One region of the Cellulosimicrobium sp. EB106-03-01-XG111 genome, then DNA from elsewhere that is predicted to be linked to it. Evidence: riboswitches for the same ligand, from Rfam matches in the RefSeq annotation. Region 1 holds a riboswitch; the other holds the start of a gene.

Region 1 (8,097 bases):
CGGACCAGCCGGGCCGCGTCGATGATCGCGGTGAGGCCCGAGAGGCACAGCTTGTTGATCGTCACGGTCGGCACGTCCCAGCCGAGGCCCGCGAGGATCGCGGCCTGGCGCGCGGGTCCCTGCTTGGCACCCGCCTGCACGACCTGCCCCACGATCACCGTGTCGACCTGCTCCGGCGCGACGCCCGCGGCCGCGAGCGCGCCGCGGATCGCGTGCGCGCCGAGCTCGGCCGCCGAGAGCGAGGCGAGCGCCCCGCGGAAGCGCGCGAACGGGGTGCGCGCGCCGTGCAGGAGGACCGGGGTGACCTCGTCCTCGGGGGTGACGGCTGCGGCGTCGGGCAGGGGGCTGGCGTCGGTGCTCATGGGACTCCGATCCGGGGAGGGCGGGGAGACGGGGTGGACAGGAAGGAGCCCCGGCGCCGCGAGGAGGGGCGAGCGGCGCCGGGGAGCGGGGGGAGGGCGTGCGCGCCCTCGGGACCGTCAGACGAACGCGGAGACGCCCGTGATGTCGCGCCCGACGATGAGCGCCTGGACCGACTCGGTGCCCTCGTAGGTGTGCAGGGCCTCGATGTCGGCGAAGTGCCGCGCGACGCGGTTCTGGAGCAGGATCCCGTTGCCGCCGAGCAGGTCGCGCGCGCTCGCGGCGACCTCGCGCGCCCCGCGGGTGCACGTGTACTTCGCGAGCGACGCCTGCGGGCCGGTGAGCGTCCCGGCCTCGTCGAGCCGCGTCATCTGCGCGACGAGGAGCTGGAGCTGCGTGATCGTCGAGAGCATCCGCGTGAGGCGCTCCTGCACCATCTGGTTCGCGGCGAGCGGGCGCCCGAACTGGACGCGCTGCTTCGCGTACGCGACCGCGGCCTCGTAGCACGCGACCGCGTGCCCGACGGCGGCCCACGCCACCCCGAGGCGCGTCGCGAAGAGGACGCGCGAGGTGTCCTTGAACGACCGCGCGCCGGGCAGGGCGTTCTCGGCGGGGACGAACACGTCGTCGAGCACGACGTGCGCCTGCCAGATCGCGCGGAGCGACACCTTGCCGGTGATGGTCGTGCCCGTGTAGCCGGGGGTGTCCTGCGGCACGACGAAACCGTGGACCTGGTTGTCGCCGTCCGCCGAGTCGCTGCCGACGAGGCGCGCCCACACGACCGTGATGTGCCCCGAGGACCCGTTGCCGATCCACTTCTTCTCGCCGTTCAGCACGTAGCCCTCGACGCCGTCGCGCGTCTCCTTGCGCGCCGTCGTCTCGAGCGAGACGGAGTCCGAGCCGTGGGTGGGCTCGGTGAGCGCGAACGCGCCGAGGATCTCCCCGCGCGCCATCGGCTCGGCGTACTTCGCCCGCTGCTCGTCGGAGCCGAGCATCTGGATGCTGCGCAGCGCGAGACCGCCCTGGACGCCGCAGATCGTCGCGACGGAGCCGTCGCCGCGCGACATCTCCATGGCGGCGAGGCCCGCGGCGAGCTGGCTCACGTGCGGACGACCCTCGACGTCGACGCCGTCGCGCAGCAGGTCGAGCTCGCCCATGCGCTTGACGAGGTCGAACGGGACCTCGGCGCGCTCCCAGTAGTCGTCGATGACGGGCAGCACCTCGTCCTGGACGAACTGCCGGACGCGCTGCAGGTGGGCGCGGTCCTCCTCGGTCGCGTCGGCGAACGCGCCGGCGTAGTCGAGGTCGAGCGGGGTCGCGAGGTCGTAGGTGGGCTCGGTGACGCCGGGCATGATCGGGGTGGTGGGCATCGGTGCTCCCCTGGGAGGGCGGCTGCGGTCGGTCGACCGTCCTCGACGCGGTTGCCCGGGGTGCGGGCCCGGCGTCGGCGGCGGTCCCTCCCATAGTGCAGCGATACCCCGTCTCAGTCAATCGAGACGGGGTATCGGGGTGGCTGGTCTGGGCGGCCGGAGGTCAGGCAGGCGCGCCCGCCGCCGCGGCGTCCGCCTCGGCGGCGGCGGCCGCGCGGCGGTTGACGCGCCACCACACGAAGAACCCGACGAGCGTGAACGCGCCGTAGAACACGTACATGAACGCGGACGCGTAGAAGCCGGCCGAGATCAGCAGGGGCACGCCCACGATGTCCACGGCGACCCAGACGAGCCAGAACTCGACCCAGCCCTTCGCCATGCCGTACGTCGCGAGCAGCGAGCCCATGAAGATCCACGCGTCGGCCCAGACGGGCTCGTACGACTCGAGCGCGCGGAACACGGGGGTCAGCAGCGCCGTGCCGCCCACGAGCGCGACGACGAGGAACGCGCGCTGGCGCCACGACGCCCAGCGCGGCACGACGGCGACGCCGTGGCTGTCCGCGTCGGCGTCACCGAGCCGCGCCTGGGTCTTGCGCCACTGCACCCACCCGTACACCGACACGACGACGAACATGACCTGGCGCCCGGCCTGGCCGAGCAGGTTGACGGGGTTGGGCGTCGCGAACACCGCGCCGAGGAACACCGTGAGCAGCAGCAGGTTGCCGACGATGCCCACCGGCCACGCCCACACCTTGCGCCGCATGCCGCCCAGCGCCGACGCCAGGCCGAACCCGTTGCCCACGATCTCGCGCCACAGCAGGTGCTGGTCGCCGATCGTCAGCTGCGCGTCGAACAGCGCGTGGATCAGGTCCATCGGATGTCCTCGTCCTCCCGGGCACGAGCGCTCCGGGGTGAGGGCGGGCGGCGGGGCCGGGCCACGGGGGCCCGACGGCGTCGCTCACCACGGCGAGGCCGGGCCCCGTCGCGCGGGCTCGCGAGAGCCCGGCCGAGGACGGCCGCGCCGCACGTGCTTCCTCCCATCCGGACTGTCACCGTCGGTCCTGGAGTTCCACCAGGTCAACCGCGCGTGGGCGCGGGTCGCGGACTGTCACCGCCGGCTCGGAATTGCACCGACCCCGGAGCACGTTCGTGCGTACTGCGTTCTGCAACCGCCGATGCTACTCGCGCATTCCCCGCTCGGCGCGGACCGTTCGGCAGCGCCGACGCGGTTCGGCACCCGGAACGGCATTCGGCACACTGGGCTGCCGACCTGCGCACTTCGGTGCCGAAGCGTCGTGGGCGGTGGGCGAAGTCGCCTCAACACATCGGCGGTCCCAGGGCATAGAGGGGTACGAGAGCAGAACGGGGCGAGGCGCTCGACTTCGCCGACTGGTACCGAGGTGCCTTCCCGACGGTGTGCCGCGCGCTGCGGCTGGCCGCCGGGAACGTCGCGCTCGGCGAGGAGGTCGCGGCGGAGGCGTTCGCCCGGGCCCTCGCGGACTGGCGCAAGGTCTCGCGCATGGAGTCCCCGGCGGGCTGGGTCTACGGCGTCGGGCTCAACGAGCTGCGGCACACGCGTCGTCGGCTCGTGCACGAGAGGCGCTACCTCGCGCGGCACCGCGCTGAGAGCACCGGACCACCGCCCGACCCCGACGACGCGCTGTGGCGCGCCGTCGCGCGGCTCGCACTGCGTGCGCGGACCGCCGTCGCGCTGCGCTACGTCGCCGACCTGCCCGAGGCGGAGATCGCCGACCTCATGGGCGTCTCGCGCGGCACCGTCGCCGCGACCCTGTCGAGCGCGCGCAAGCAGCTCGCGCTCCAGCTCACCCCCTGCCGAGAGGACCGTCCGATGAACTCCGACCTGCTCGACCACCTCGCCCACCTCGACGGCGCCGCACCCGCCCCCTCCCTCGCGCGGATCGAGGACCGCGCGCGCCAGATCCGCCGCGCTCGCGTCGCCCGGCGCGGCGTCGCCGCGGGAGGGCTCGCGGGGGCGATGACGATGGCGCTCGTGCTCCTTCCCGCCGTCGGCCCCGACGCGACGGGTGGTCGACCTGCCGTGTTCCTCGGCGTCGCGGCGGCGGCCCAGGGCGCGGACGCTCGGGACTGCCGCGCCGGGGAAGGGCTCTACCCGGACCGGACGAGCTGGGCGGGCGACTCGGCGGTCACCCGCGCCGTGGCGGTCCTCGACGGGGCGAGCGAGCCGGTGGTCGCTGCGGGTGCCTACGAGTTCCGGGGAGAGTGCCCGCCGGTGCGCCCCGTGGCGGTCCTCCTCGACGACGACCCGCAGGCGGGTGTCACCGTCTGGTCCGACGTCGCGGACCCGTACTCCGGGGAGGAGCTGGTGACGGTCGCGGTGCGGGGCGCCGACGGCGCGCTGCTCGAACAGGCCGGGGGAGCGGTCCTCACCTGGGAGGTGGGCGGCACCCGCTGGCTCGCGGAGGGCAGCGGACTCACGAGCCACGAGCTCGTCGAGGTGCTGGACCGGTTGACGTTCGGTGCCGACGGCGACGTCGACCCCGCGTCCGTGCCCGTCGGGCTCGCGTCGGTCGACCTCCCGCCGCGCACGGACGACGTCTCGGTGATCGAGTGGACGACCTTCTACGGGGATGTCGAGGAGGGGGGCGTGGCGCTCACCGCCACGGCAGCCCCGGTCGAGCCGGCCGAGGCCGTGGCCTCGCGGGCCGCGGACGCGGTCGTGCTCGCCCGCGTCGGCGACGCCCGCGCCGTGTACCACGCGTTCGGCCCACGCGGGGAGGAGGTGGCCGGGGTCCTGCAGTGGCGGTCCGGAGGCCTGACCTACCGGGTGCACGGTCCGGCCGACGTCGACCAGCTCGTCGCGCTCGCGAGAACCGTCCGCCACGTCGACCTCGCGGCCCCGGAGCTGGCGGGCGTCCCGACGATCTTGGAGCGGTCGGGCAGCCCGACGGACGGCGCGACCGCGGGTGGCACGCCCACGCCCGCACCCTCGAGCACGCCCGGATCGGCGGGGACGCTCGATCCGCAGGGCGTGCCGGAGTCCCAGGACGGGTCGGACGGGTAGCGGGGAGCGGTCCTCAGGACAGGGCGTCGCGGACGGCGCGCGCGACGTCGTCCGCGACGCCCTGCGCGTCCGCGCCCGCGTCCACCACGGTCACGACGACGCGGCGTGCCGCGGGCGCGGCGTCTCCCGTGCCGCGGCGCTCGGCCGGTGCGGCGCCGTCCGGCGCGGCGTACCGGCCGACGGCGGCGCGGCGCAGGTCCGCGAACGCCTCCTCGAGCTGGGGGCGCAGGTCCTGCTCGGGGGAGCGCAGCCACCGGCGCAGGAGCGCGTTGTGCACCGCGACGACGGACGCCGCGAACGCGATGGACGCCGTCGAGCGACGCTCGTCCGGCGGGAGCGCGTCGCGCAGGTACGCGGTGAACGCGCGCTCGTAGCGGTGGGTCGTGACGAGCTCGCGGTCGCGCAGCGCCGGCACCTGCTGGAGGAGCTGCCAGCGGGCCAGGGACGTCTCGCGCTGCCCGACGTGGTGGTCGAACACCAGCCGCGCCGCACGGCACACCTCGAGGTACGGGTCGACCGTCGGGTCGGGCGTGAGATGACCCTCGGCGTCGGGCACGGGCCGCGTCGCGGCGAGCATGACGACGACCTCGTCGAGCAGGAGCTCGTGGTCCGCGAAGACCACGTCCTCCTTGGACCCGTAGCGGCGGAAGAAGGTGGCGCGGCTGACCTGGGCGGCGTCGGCGATCTCCTCGACGGTCGTCTGCTCGTACCCCTTGCGGGTGAAGAGCTCGATCGCTGCGTCGACGGCCTGGGCATGGGTGCGGCTGCGGACGTCGGTCATGCACCGGACGGTACACCGGTACCCGGCGCTCGCCCGGCCCGGGGGCGGTGGCCCGGGGGCGCCGCCGGGTGCGAGGCTGGGGCCATGCCGGACCAGCCTCGCGTGCACGCGATCCACGTCGCGAAGGCCCGTCGGCTGCCGACGCGGGTCGTCGCGTCGGTCGAGGCCGAGGAGGGCAGGGGCCTCGTCGGCGACCGGTACCACGGGTCGAAGCACCGGCACGTGACGATCCAGACGCTCACCGACCTCGCGGCCGCCTCCGCGGCCCTCGGGCACGAGATCGACCCCGGTCTCACGCGGCGCAACGTCACGCTCACCCACGGCGACCTGCCCACGAAGCCCGGCTCGTTCCTGCGGATCGGGGACGTCGAGCTCCAGGTGCTGCGGATCGCCGCGCCGTGCCGGCTGCTCGACGACTGGATCGCGCCCGGGGCGATGCGCGCGATGCACGCGCGGGGCGGCGTCGTGTGCCGTCTGCTGTCGTCCGGCACGGTCCGGGCGGGCGACGTCGTGGTGTGGGACGAGGCGGCCGCCGACGGGGCGTGAGCCCCGGGGCGGCCTCCGGTCCGACGGTGGCCGGGCGCGTGCCGTCGGCAGCGGCGCCCGTGCTTCGACGGTAGACCCGGGACGGCCCCCGCGTCGACGGCCGGGGCGGGTGAGACGACGGCCGTCCACAGGCCCGGAGGTCGTCCACAAACCCGGTGCCGTGGCCCCCGCCGGGTGGCACCATGGCGGCCATGCTCGTGACCCTCGCCGCGACGGCGTCCCCCGGGACGCTCGACGACGCCACCGACCTCGGCTTCCTGCTGCACAAGCACCCGGACCGGGCGCAGGTGTTCGACCTGCCCGTCGGCCGCGCGCACGTCTTCTACCCCGAGGCGACGGCGGAGCGGTGCGAGGCCGCGCTCCTGCTCGAGGTCGACCCGGTGGGGATCGTGCGGAACAAGCGGTTCGGCGGCGGCGACGCGTTCGCGCTCGCGCAGTACGTGAACGACCGCCCGTACGCCGCGTCGTCGATGGTCGCGGTCGCGCTCGGCAAGGTGTTCGCGACGGCGATGAGCGGCCGGTGCGACGCACGACCGGCGCTCGCGGACGCCCCGATCCCGCTCGACGTGCACGTGCCGTCCCTCCCGTGCCGCGGCGGTGCGGACCTCGCACGCCGGCTGTTCGAGCCGCTGGGCTGGAGCGTCACGGCGACGGCGGAGCCGCTCGACCCGACCGTGCCGGCGTGGGGCGCGTCGCGCTACGTCGACCTGCGCCTGCGCGGCACCCGTCGGCTCGCGGACGCGCTCGCGCAGCTCTACGTGCTGCTGCCCGTGCTCGACGACGCGAAGCACTACTGGGTCTCGACCGACGAGGTGGACAAGCTCGTGCGCGCGGGCGGCGGCTGGCTCGCGGACCACCCGGAGCGTGCGCAGATCCTGCGCCGCTACCTCGCGCACCAGCGCCGCTACGTCGAGGACGCCACCGCGCGTCTCGCCGCGCTCGACGGGGACGTCCCCGAGGAGGACGCCGCAGCCGCCGCCGGAACGCCGGCCGGCGCCGTCACGGCGGGTGACGCCGAGGGCACGCCGGAGCCGCCGCTCGCGCGGCAACGGGCCGACGCGGTGCTCGCCGCCCTGCACGACGCCGGCGCGCGGACCGTCGTCGACCTCGGGTGCGGCGAGGGCGCGCTCCTGCGTCGCCTCGCCGCGGACCGGACCTTCACGCGCGTGCTCGGTACGGACGTGTCGGCGCGCGAGCTCGAGCGGGCGGCGGCGCGCCTGCGCCTGCACGAGGCGAGCGACGCGGAGCGCGAGCGGGTGCGGCTCGTGCAGTCGTCGCTCACGTACGTCGACGACCGCGTGGCGGGGTTCGACGCCGCGGTGCTCATGGAGGTCGTGGAGCACGTCGACCCGTCGCGCCTCGACGCGCTCACGGCCGCGGTGCTGGGCCATGCCCGGCCGCGGACCGTCGTCGTGACGACGCCGAACGCCGAGTACAACGTCCACTACCCGAACCTGCTGGACGGGCCCGGGGGCGGGCGCGTGCGCCACCCCGACCACCGGTTCGAGTGGACGCGCGCGGAGCTGCGCGCGTGGGCGGCCACCGCGGCGGAGCGCTACGGGTACGCGGTCGAGCTGCGCGACGTCGGCCCCCTCGCCCCCGACGTCGGGGCGCCCACCCAGATGGCGGTGCTGACCCTCGTCGGGGACGCGGCGTCGCTCGACGCCGCGCCGGCCCCGGCCGCGGCACGCACCACGGAGGAGACCCGATGACCGGGCAGGCGACCGAGAGCGCGAGCCCGACCACGGGCGCGACGCCGACCTCGACCACGACCACGACCACGACGCGCGAGCTGCGGGTGCCCGCGTCGAGCCTCGTGGTGCTCGTCGGCGTGTCCGGCTCGGGGAAGTCGACCTTCGCGCGCGAGCACTTCGGGCCGTACGAGACGGTGTCGTCGGACGTGTGCCGCGGGCTCGTGTCGAACGACGAGAACGACCAGGGGGCCACGCGGGCGGCGTTCGAGGTCCTGGAGACCATCGTGTCCCAGCGGCTGGAGG
Region 2 (8,097 bases), on a different contig from region 1:
ATCCTGTCCGCCGACTTCGCGAACCTCGAGCGTGACCTCGACGCGATCGCCACGGCGGACTACGCGCACGTCGACGTCATGGACAACCACTTCGTGCCGAACCTGACGCTCGGGCTGCCGGTGTTCGAGCGTCTGGCGCAGGTGTCGCCCGTCCCCATCGACGCGCACCTCATGATCGAGGACCCGGACCGCTGGGCGCCGTCGTACGCGGAGGCGGGCGCGGCGTCGGTCACGTTCCACGCCGAGGCCGCTGCTGCCCCTGTGCGGCTCGCTCGTGAGCTCCGGCGCCTGGGAGCCCGCGCGGGGGTCGCGCTGCGCCCTGCGACGCCCGTGGAGCCCTTCCTGGACCTGCTGACCGAGGTGGACATGATCCTCGTCATGACGGTCGAGCCGGGCTTCGGCGGGCAGTCCTTCATCGAGGGGACGCTGCCGAAGATCCGGCGGGCGCGCGAGGCCGTGAGCGCGTCGGGCCTCGACGTGTGGATCCAGGTCGACGGGGGAGTGTCGCGCTCGACGATCGAGCGGGCCGCGGACGCGGGGGCGAACGTCTTCGTCGCCGGGTCGGCGGTGTACGGGGCGGAGAACGTGCCGGCGGAGATCCAGGCGCTGCGCGAGCTGGCGGAGGCGTCGGCGCACGCCCACTGATCCGGGAGCGGGGAAGGGGCTCTCCGCGGGGAGAGCCCCTTCTCTGTCTCCGATAAAATAGTGTGCCAAGCGCACATTCCTCCACCCACCGGCCGCGTGCAGGTCACCAACCAGCACGGAAAACCGGGCGCCGACGCGGGGAGGCCGCAGCTCGGAGGAGGTCACCTGTCGCGACGGCCGTCCTCGCCTCGGGCGGCAGGCGTCTCGACGGGTCACCGACCTCCCCGTCGCGGGGGATACCGGAGTACCATCGGCGGTTGCAGAACGCAGTACGCACGAACGTGCTCCGGGGTCGGTGCAATTCCGAGCCGGCGGTGACAGTCCGCGACCCGCGCCCACGCGCGGTTGACCTGGTGGAACTCCAGGACCGACGGTGAAAGTCCGGATGGGAGGAAGCACGTGCGGCGCGGCCACGCCTCGGCGCGTGGTGCTCCGGCGACCCGTCGGTGCACCCGTCGCGAGGTGGCGGCCTCGCCGTGGTGAGCGACGCCGTCGGGCCCTCGTGGCTCGACCCGCCGCCCGCCCTCACCCCGGAGCGCCCGTGCCCGGGAGGAGGACGATGGGCGAGCACCCCCGCACCCTGACGACCGACGCCGCGATGGCGCGCGCGCTCGCTCTGGCGGCCAGAGGACCGGCGCACGGGCCGAACCCCCGCGTCGGGTGCGTCCTGCTGGGCCCTCCGGCCGGCGCACCCGTGCCCGACGGCGCGACCCCCGGCTCGCTCGACCCGCGCCCGAGGCCCGTGCTCGCCGAGGGGTGGCACCGGGGCGCGGGGACGCCGCACGCGGAGGCAGCGGCACTCGCCGACGCGCGGGCGCGCGGCGTCGACGTCACCGGCGCGACGGCCGTCGTCACCCTCGAGCCGTGCGGCCACACCGGTCGTACCGGCCCGTGCGCCGACGCGCTCGTCGCGGCGGGCGTGGCGGAGGTCGTGCTCGCCGTCGACGACCCGAACCCCGTCGCCGCGGGCGGCGCGCACCGGCTGCGTGCCGCAGGGGTGCGCGTCGTGCGCGGCCTGCGCGCCGCGGAGGGCGAGGAGCTCCTGCGCGTGTGGCTCACGGCCGTCCGGCGCGGCACGCCGTACGTGACGCTCAAGACGGCCACGACGCTCGACGGCCACGTCGCCGCCGAGGACGGGACGAGCCGGTGGATCACCGGGCCTGCGGCGCGCGAGCACGCCCACCGCGTGCGCGCGGAGGTTGACGCGATCGTCGTCGGCACGGGCACGCTCCTGGCCGACGACCCGGCGCTCACCGCGCGGGTCCGCGCCCACGACTCCTCGCACGCCGCAGCGCGGAACCCCGCGAGCGCCGTGCGCCTGGCGGAGCACCAGCCGTTGCGGGTGGTGGTGGGACTGCGGGGGATCCCGCCGACGGCGCGGGTCCGCGGGGAGGGCGGCGAGCTGGTGCACGTGCTGACGCGGGACGTCGGTGAGGTGCTGGAGAGGCTCGCGGAGCGGGAGGTGCGGCACGTGCTGGTGGAGGGCGGTCCGACGCTGGCGACGGCGTTCCTGGCCGTGGGTGCGGTGGACGAGATGCACGCGTACGTGGCGCCGGTGCTGCTGGGGAGCGGTCGACGGGCGGTGGACGGGCTGGGCGTGGCGACGATCGCCGACGCGCACCGGTTCCGCACGGTGGAGGTGAGGCGTGTCGGGGACGACGCGCTGGTGGTGTCCAGGAAGAGCACGGAAGGACGGGTGGGTTGATGTTCACGGGGATCGTGGAGGAGATCGGGAGGGTCCGGGACATCGGGTTCCCGGGCGGCGCGGGGCAGGACGCGGTGCTCACGGTCGAGGGGCCGCTCGTGGTGTCGGACGCGGGGCTCGGTGACTCGATCGCGGTGAACGGGGTGTGCCTGACGGTCACGAGCCTCGGGGGGGACGGGTCGTTCACGGCGGACGTCATGCCGGAGTCGTTGCGGCGCACGGCGCTGGGTGACCTCGTCGCGGGGTCGCCGGTGAACCTGGAGCGGGCCGTCCGGGCGGACGCGCGGCTGGGCGGTCACGTGGTGCAGGGGCACGTGGACGGTGTGGGCGTGCTCGTGAGCCGCGCGCCGGGGGAGCGCTGGGACGACCTGGTGTTCTCCGCCCCTGCGGGTCTGACCCGGTACGTGGCGGAGAAGGGTTCGATCGCGGTGAGCGGGGTGTCGTTGACGGTGACGCACGCGGACGACGAGACGTTCGGCGTCTCGCTCATCCCGACGACTCTGGAGGCGACGGTCCTCGGGGGGCTGGTCCCGGGGGACCGCGTGAACCTGGAGGTCGACGTGCTGGCGAAGTACGTCGAGCGGCTGCTCGTGTCGGGCGTGGTCCCCGGGAGCGCGTCGTGACGGGCGCGGGGTCCGCGAGCGCCGCGGTGCCGGAGGGCGTGCGGCTGGGGTCGGTGGAGGAGGCGCTGGCGGCGATCCGGGCGGGGCGTCCGGTGCTGGTGGCGGACTCGCCGGACCGGGAGAACGAGGCGGACGTGGTGTTCGCGGCGCAGGGGGTGTCGGCGGAGTGGGTGGCGTGGACGATCCGGCACTCGTCGGGGTATCTGTGCGCGCCGATGCCGGCGGTGCGGGCGGACGCGTTGGAGCTGCCGTTGATGGTGCCGCACAGCCAGGATCCGCGGCGGACGGCGTACACGGTGACGGTGGACGCGGCGACGGGGGTGTCGACGGGGATCTCGGCGGAGGACCGGGCGCGGACGTTGCGGGTGCTGGCAGACCCGGCGTCGGGTCCCGTGGACCTGATCCGGCCGGGTCACGTGCTGCCGTTGCGGGCGGTGGCGGGGGGTGTGCTGCACCGTGCGGGGCACACGGAGGCGGCGGTGGACCTGGTGCGCCTGGCGGGGATGGGGGAGGTCGGGGGGATCGCGGAGCTGGTGCGCGACGACGGGTCGATGATGCGTCTGGGGGACGCGGCGGCGTTGGCGGAGCGGGACGGGCTGGTGCTCATCACGATCGCGGACCTGGTGGCGTGGCGGCGGGTGCACGACCCGGCGCCTGCGGTGGCCGCGGAGGTGCCGGATCGGGAGGCGTTGGTGCGGCGGGTGCACCGCACCGCCTCGGCGGAGCTCCCGACGGCGCACGGCCGGTTCCGGGTGGTGGGGTATCGGGACCTGCGCACGGGGGCGGAGCACGTGGCGCTGGTTCCCGCTGTGGGTCCGGCTCGCGCGTCGGACCGTGGTGACGCGGGCGCGCAGGCCGCGAGCGCCGTCGGGCCGGAGGGGGTGCCGGTGGTGCGGGTGCACTCGGAGTGCTTGACGGGGGACGCGTTCAGGTCGTTGCGGTGCGACTGCGGGCCGCAGCTGGAGGCGGCGTTGGGGCGGGTCGCGGCGGAGGGCGGCGCGGTGGTGTACCTGCGGGGGCACGAGGGGCGCGGCATCGGGTTGCTGGCGAAGATCGGGGCGTACGAGCTGCAGGACGCGGGTCTGGACACGGTGCAGGCGAACGTGGAGCTGGGGTGGCCGGTGGACCGGCGGGAGTACGGGGCGGCGGCGGCGATCCTGGCGGACCTGGGGTTGTCGCGGGTGCGGTTGCTGACGAACAACCCGGCGAAGGTGACGGGTCTGGTGGCGTCGGGCATCGACGTCGTGGGGACTGAGCGGATCGAGGTGGGTCACGGGGAGCACAACCGGGCGTACCTGGTGACGAAGAAGGTGGCGATGGGTCATCTGCTGGACACGGTGGCGGTCCCGGACGGGCCTGCCGTGGGAGGGCCGGACGACGGGTCCGGTGCCGAGGAGACGAAGGAGGACGAGGGATGAGCGGGGCGGGTGCGCCGAGGGTGAGCGTGGACGGGTCGGGGCTGCGGGTGACGGTGGTCGCGGCGAGCTGGCACACGGAGGTGATGGACGGGTTGCTGGCGGGGGCGCGCCGGGCGTTGGCGGCGGCGAACGTGTCGCACGTGAGCGTGGTGCGGGTGCCGGGGTCGTTCGAGCTGCCGGTGGCGGCGGCGCGTGCGGTGGAGCACGGCGCGGACGCGGTGGTGGCGCTGGGGGTGGTGATCCGTGGGGGCACGCCGCACTTCGAGTACGTGTGCCAGGCGGCGACGTCGGGTCTGACGGACGTGAGCGTGCGCACGGGCGTGCCGGTGGGGTTCGGTGTGCTGACGTGCGACGACGAGCAGCAGGCGCTGGACCGGGCGGGTCTGGAGGGGTCGCGCGAGGACAAGGGTGCGGAGGCGGCGCAGGCGGCGGTCGCGACGGTCGTGGCGTTGCGCGACCTGTGACCTGTGACGCGAACGGTCGGGGTGTGCCCGCTGGGCGGACACGCCCCGGCCGGGTCCGGGTGGCGGATACCCTGGAGCGCGTGAAGACGTTCGAGTCCCTGTTCGCGGAGCTGTCCGAGAAGGCCACGACGCGACCTGCCGGTTCCGGCACGGTCGCGGAGCTGGACGCCGGCGTGCACGCGATCGGGAAGAAGGTGGTCGAGGAGGCCGCCGAGGTGTGGATGGCCGCCGAGTACGAGGGCGACGTGAAGACGGCGGAGGAGATCTCCCAGCTCCTCTACCACCTGCAGGTCCTCATGCTGGCGAAGGGTCTGAGCCTGCAGGACGTGTACGAGCATCTGTGAGCGGCCGCGCCGGTGAGCGTCCCCGCTCCCGGCCGCGAGCGCCGCTCGCCCCTCGCTCGTCCCTGCTGGTCCCCTCTTCCTGCCCGATCCCCTGAACGAAGGTCCTGTCATGCTGCGTATCGCTGTCCCCAACAAGGGGTCCCTGTCCGAGCCCGCCGTCGAGATGCTGCGCGAGGCGGGGTACCGCCAGCGTCGTGACCCGCGCGAGCTGGTGCTGGCGGACCCGGACAACGACGCCGAGTTCTTCTTCCTGCGCCCTCGCGACATCGCGGTGTACGTGGGGTCGGGCACGGTCGACGTCGGGGTGACGGGGCGGGACCTGCTGCTGGACTCGGGCGCGGACGCGGTGGAGCACATGCAGCTCGGGTTCGGGGGGTCGACGTTCCGGTATGCGGCTCCGGCGGGGACGATCACGTCGTTGGAGCAGGTGCAGGGGCTGCGGGTCGCGACGTCGTACGAGGTCCTCGTGGAGGGGCACCTGCGGGCGCACGGGGTGGACGCGACGGTCGTGCACCTGGACGGTGCGGTCGAGTCGGCGGTACAGCTCGGGGTGGCGGACGTCGTCGCGGACGTGGTGTCGACGGGCACGACGCTGCGGGGCGCGGGCCTGGAGGTGTTCGGCGACCCGATCCTGGTGTCGGAGGCGGTGCTGATCCGGCCGCGCAAGGTGGCGGAGGCGGACGTCCCGGCGGGGGTGGAGGTGCTGTCCCGTCGCCTGCAGGGTGTGCTGACGGCGCACGAGTACGTCCTCATGGACTACGACGTGCCGGTGTCGCTCGTGGACCGTGCGGTCGCGATCACGCCGGGCCTGGAGTCGCCCACGGTGTCCCCGCTGCACGACCGGGACTGGGCGGCGGTGCGCGCGATGGTGCGCCGCGACCGCACGAACCAGGTCATGGACGCCCTGTACGACGTCGGGGCGCGCGCGATCCTCGTGACCCGGATCCACGCCTCGCGCCTCTGAGCCCTGGCCCACGGTGGGCCGCCGGAGGGTGTGAGACGGTGGCGGCATGAGCACCGACCCGTTCCCCGACCCCGGCCTGCCGGGCGACCGCGACGACGACCCGTACCGCACGTTCCGGCCGAGGTTCGGCCTGGTGTCGGCGTGGGCGACGGGCGTGGTCGTCGTCGGCGGGTGCGTCGTCGTGGGGCTGTCCGCGACGGGGCCGCTCGGCACGTCGTGGGTGAACCGGCTGTCGATCGCGGCGTTCGCGCTGTTCGCGGCGTGGCTGCTGTGGCGCCTGGGCGGCGTGCACGCGGTCCCGACGCGCGAGGGCCTGCGGGTGCGCAACGTCATCTACACACGCCGCCTCGCGTGGCCGCAGATCGTGTCGGTGCGGTTCGGCTCGGGCGACGCGTGGGTGCGCCTCGACCTCGCGGACGGGTCCACCCTCGCCGTCATGGGCATCCAACGGGCCGACGGCGCCCGCGGCGAGGCGGAGTCACGTCGCCTCGCCGCCCTGGTGCAGGCGCACGGCGAAGCCCGCGAGTAAGGACCGCCGCAGGCGCGCGGCTCCCGTGCCCGCGCCACTGGCACCCCGCACCGACGACGACGGCCCCCGGATCGTGGAGATCCGGGGGCCGTCGTCGTCGTGCGCCGGCGGGGCTACCGCCGGCAGGTGCGGGTCAGAACGCGGCGCGGTGGCGCGGCTTGCGCTCGCCCCGGTCGTCGGCACGGTCGAACCGGTCACGACGCTCGTCACGACGACCCGACGGCCCGTGCCCGGCACGCGGGCCCCGGGACGCGGGCGCGCCCTCGTCGAGACGGATGCGCAGCGCCTTGCCCGCGACCCGCGCCCGCGAGATGCGGTCCATCGTGTCCGCGTCGAGCGGTGCGGTGATGTCCACCAGCGAGAACGACGGGAAGATGTCGATCTTGCCGACGTCCGACCCGGCCAGGCCCGCCTCGTTCGTCAGCGCGCCCACGATCCCGCCCGGCATCACGCCGTCCTTGTGGCCCACCGACAGGCGGTAGCGCGTCCCGACGGCGTCGCGGCGGATGCCGCGCGTCCCGTCGCCCTCGCGCCGGCCCGACGCACGGTCGCCGCGCGACGGGCGCTCGCCCGTGCGCTCCGTGCGACGCGCCTTCGACTGCTCGCGCGCCGCGGCACGCTCCGCCTCGAACCGCTCCTGCTCCTCGCGAGCACGGGGGCCGTCGTCACCGACCGCGAGCGCCGCCATGGCCGCGGCGAGGTCGACGGGGTCGACGTCGTGCTCGGCGAGGAAGGTGCGCACCATGTCGGCGTACATCGACAGGCGGCCCGCCTCCTGGCGGGCGGGGACCTGCCCGAGCAGGGCCCGCACCTTGTGCGCGGACACGTCCGCGGGGGAGGGGATCTCGATCTCCTGCAGCGGGGTGCGGGTCGTGCGCTCGATCGCGCGCAGGCGCCCGCGCTCGTGCGGGGTGACGAAGCTCAGGGCCTCGCCGGTGCGGCCCGCGCGCCCGGTGCGGCCGATGCGGTGCACGTACGCCTCGGGCTCGCCCGGCAGGTCGAAGTTCACGACGAGGCCGATGCGGTCGACGTCGAGGCCGCGCGCGGCGACGTCGGTCGCGACGAGGACGTCGAGCGCACCGGAGCGCAGGCGCTCCACGATCCGCTCGCGCTCCTTCTGCGCGACGTCGCCGGAGATGGTCGCGGCGGAGATGCCGCGCTCGACGAGCGCGGACCCGACCTCCTCCGCGGCGCCGCGCGTGCGGGTGAACACGATCGCGGCCTCGGCGTCGGACGTGGCCAGGACGCGCACGAGGGAGCCGGTCTTGTGGCGGAACGGCACGACGGCGTACGTCTGGCGCACGCTCGTCACCGTGGAGGACTGGCGCGCGACGGCGATCTCGACCGGGTCGGTGAGGTGCTCGTTCGCGACGCGGCGGATCGGGGCGGGCATCGTCGCGGAGAA

The links. A riboswitch is a leader RNA that binds a small molecule or an ion and turns the genes downstream of it on or off. The one in region 1 is predicted to bind FMN.
Region 2: another riboswitch for FMN. It lies ahead of ribD (bifunctional diaminohydroxyphosphoribosylaminopyrimidine deaminase/5-amino-6-(5-phosphoribosylamino)uracil reductase RibD); the one in region 1 lies ahead of pnuC (nicotinamide riboside transporter PnuC).

Annotation. Positions count from the first base shown of each region.
Region 1 is NZ_JBYTEQ010000021.1:52,204-60,300, forward strand. Features, by position in the region: gene AC3WT4_RS16065 (acetyl-CoA C-acyltransferase) at 1-362, opposite strand, end outside; gene AC3WT4_RS16070 (acyl-CoA dehydrogenase family protein) at 480-1,730, opposite strand; gene pnuC (nicotinamide riboside transporter PnuC) at 1,894-2,604, opposite strand; FMN riboswitch at 2,755-2,878, opposite strand; gene AC3WT4_RS16080 (RNA polymerase sigma factor) at 3,145-4,773, shown strand; gene AC3WT4_RS16085 (TetR/AcrR family transcriptional regulator) at 4,787-5,554, opposite strand; gene AC3WT4_RS16090 (MOSC domain-containing protein) at 5,639-6,100, shown strand; gene AC3WT4_RS16095 (3' terminal RNA ribose 2'-O-methyltransferase Hen1) at 6,292-7,812, shown strand; gene AC3WT4_RS16100 (polynucleotide kinase-phosphatase) at 7,809-8,097, shown strand, end outside.
Region 2 is NZ_JBYTEQ010000003.1:145,235-153,331, reverse strand. Features, by position in the region: gene rpe (ribulose-phosphate 3-epimerase) at 1-645, shown strand, start outside; FMN riboswitch at 923-1,048, shown strand; gene ribD (bifunctional diaminohydroxyphosphoribosylaminopyrimidine deaminase/5-amino-6-(5-phosphoribosylamino)uracil reductase RibD) at 1,205-2,350, shown strand; gene AC3WT4_RS04695 (riboflavin synthase) at 2,350-2,973, shown strand; gene ribB (3,4-dihydroxy-2-butanone-4-phosphate synthase) at 2,970-4,391, shown strand; gene ribH (6,7-dimethyl-8-ribityllumazine synthase) at 4,388-4,855, shown strand; gene AC3WT4_RS04680 (phosphoribosyl-ATP diphosphatase) at 4,936-5,199, shown strand; gene hisG (ATP phosphoribosyltransferase) at 5,309-6,163, shown strand; gene AC3WT4_RS04670 (PH domain-containing protein) at 6,210-6,692, shown strand; gene AC3WT4_RS04665 (DEAD/DEAH box helicase) at 6,826-8,097, opposite strand, start outside.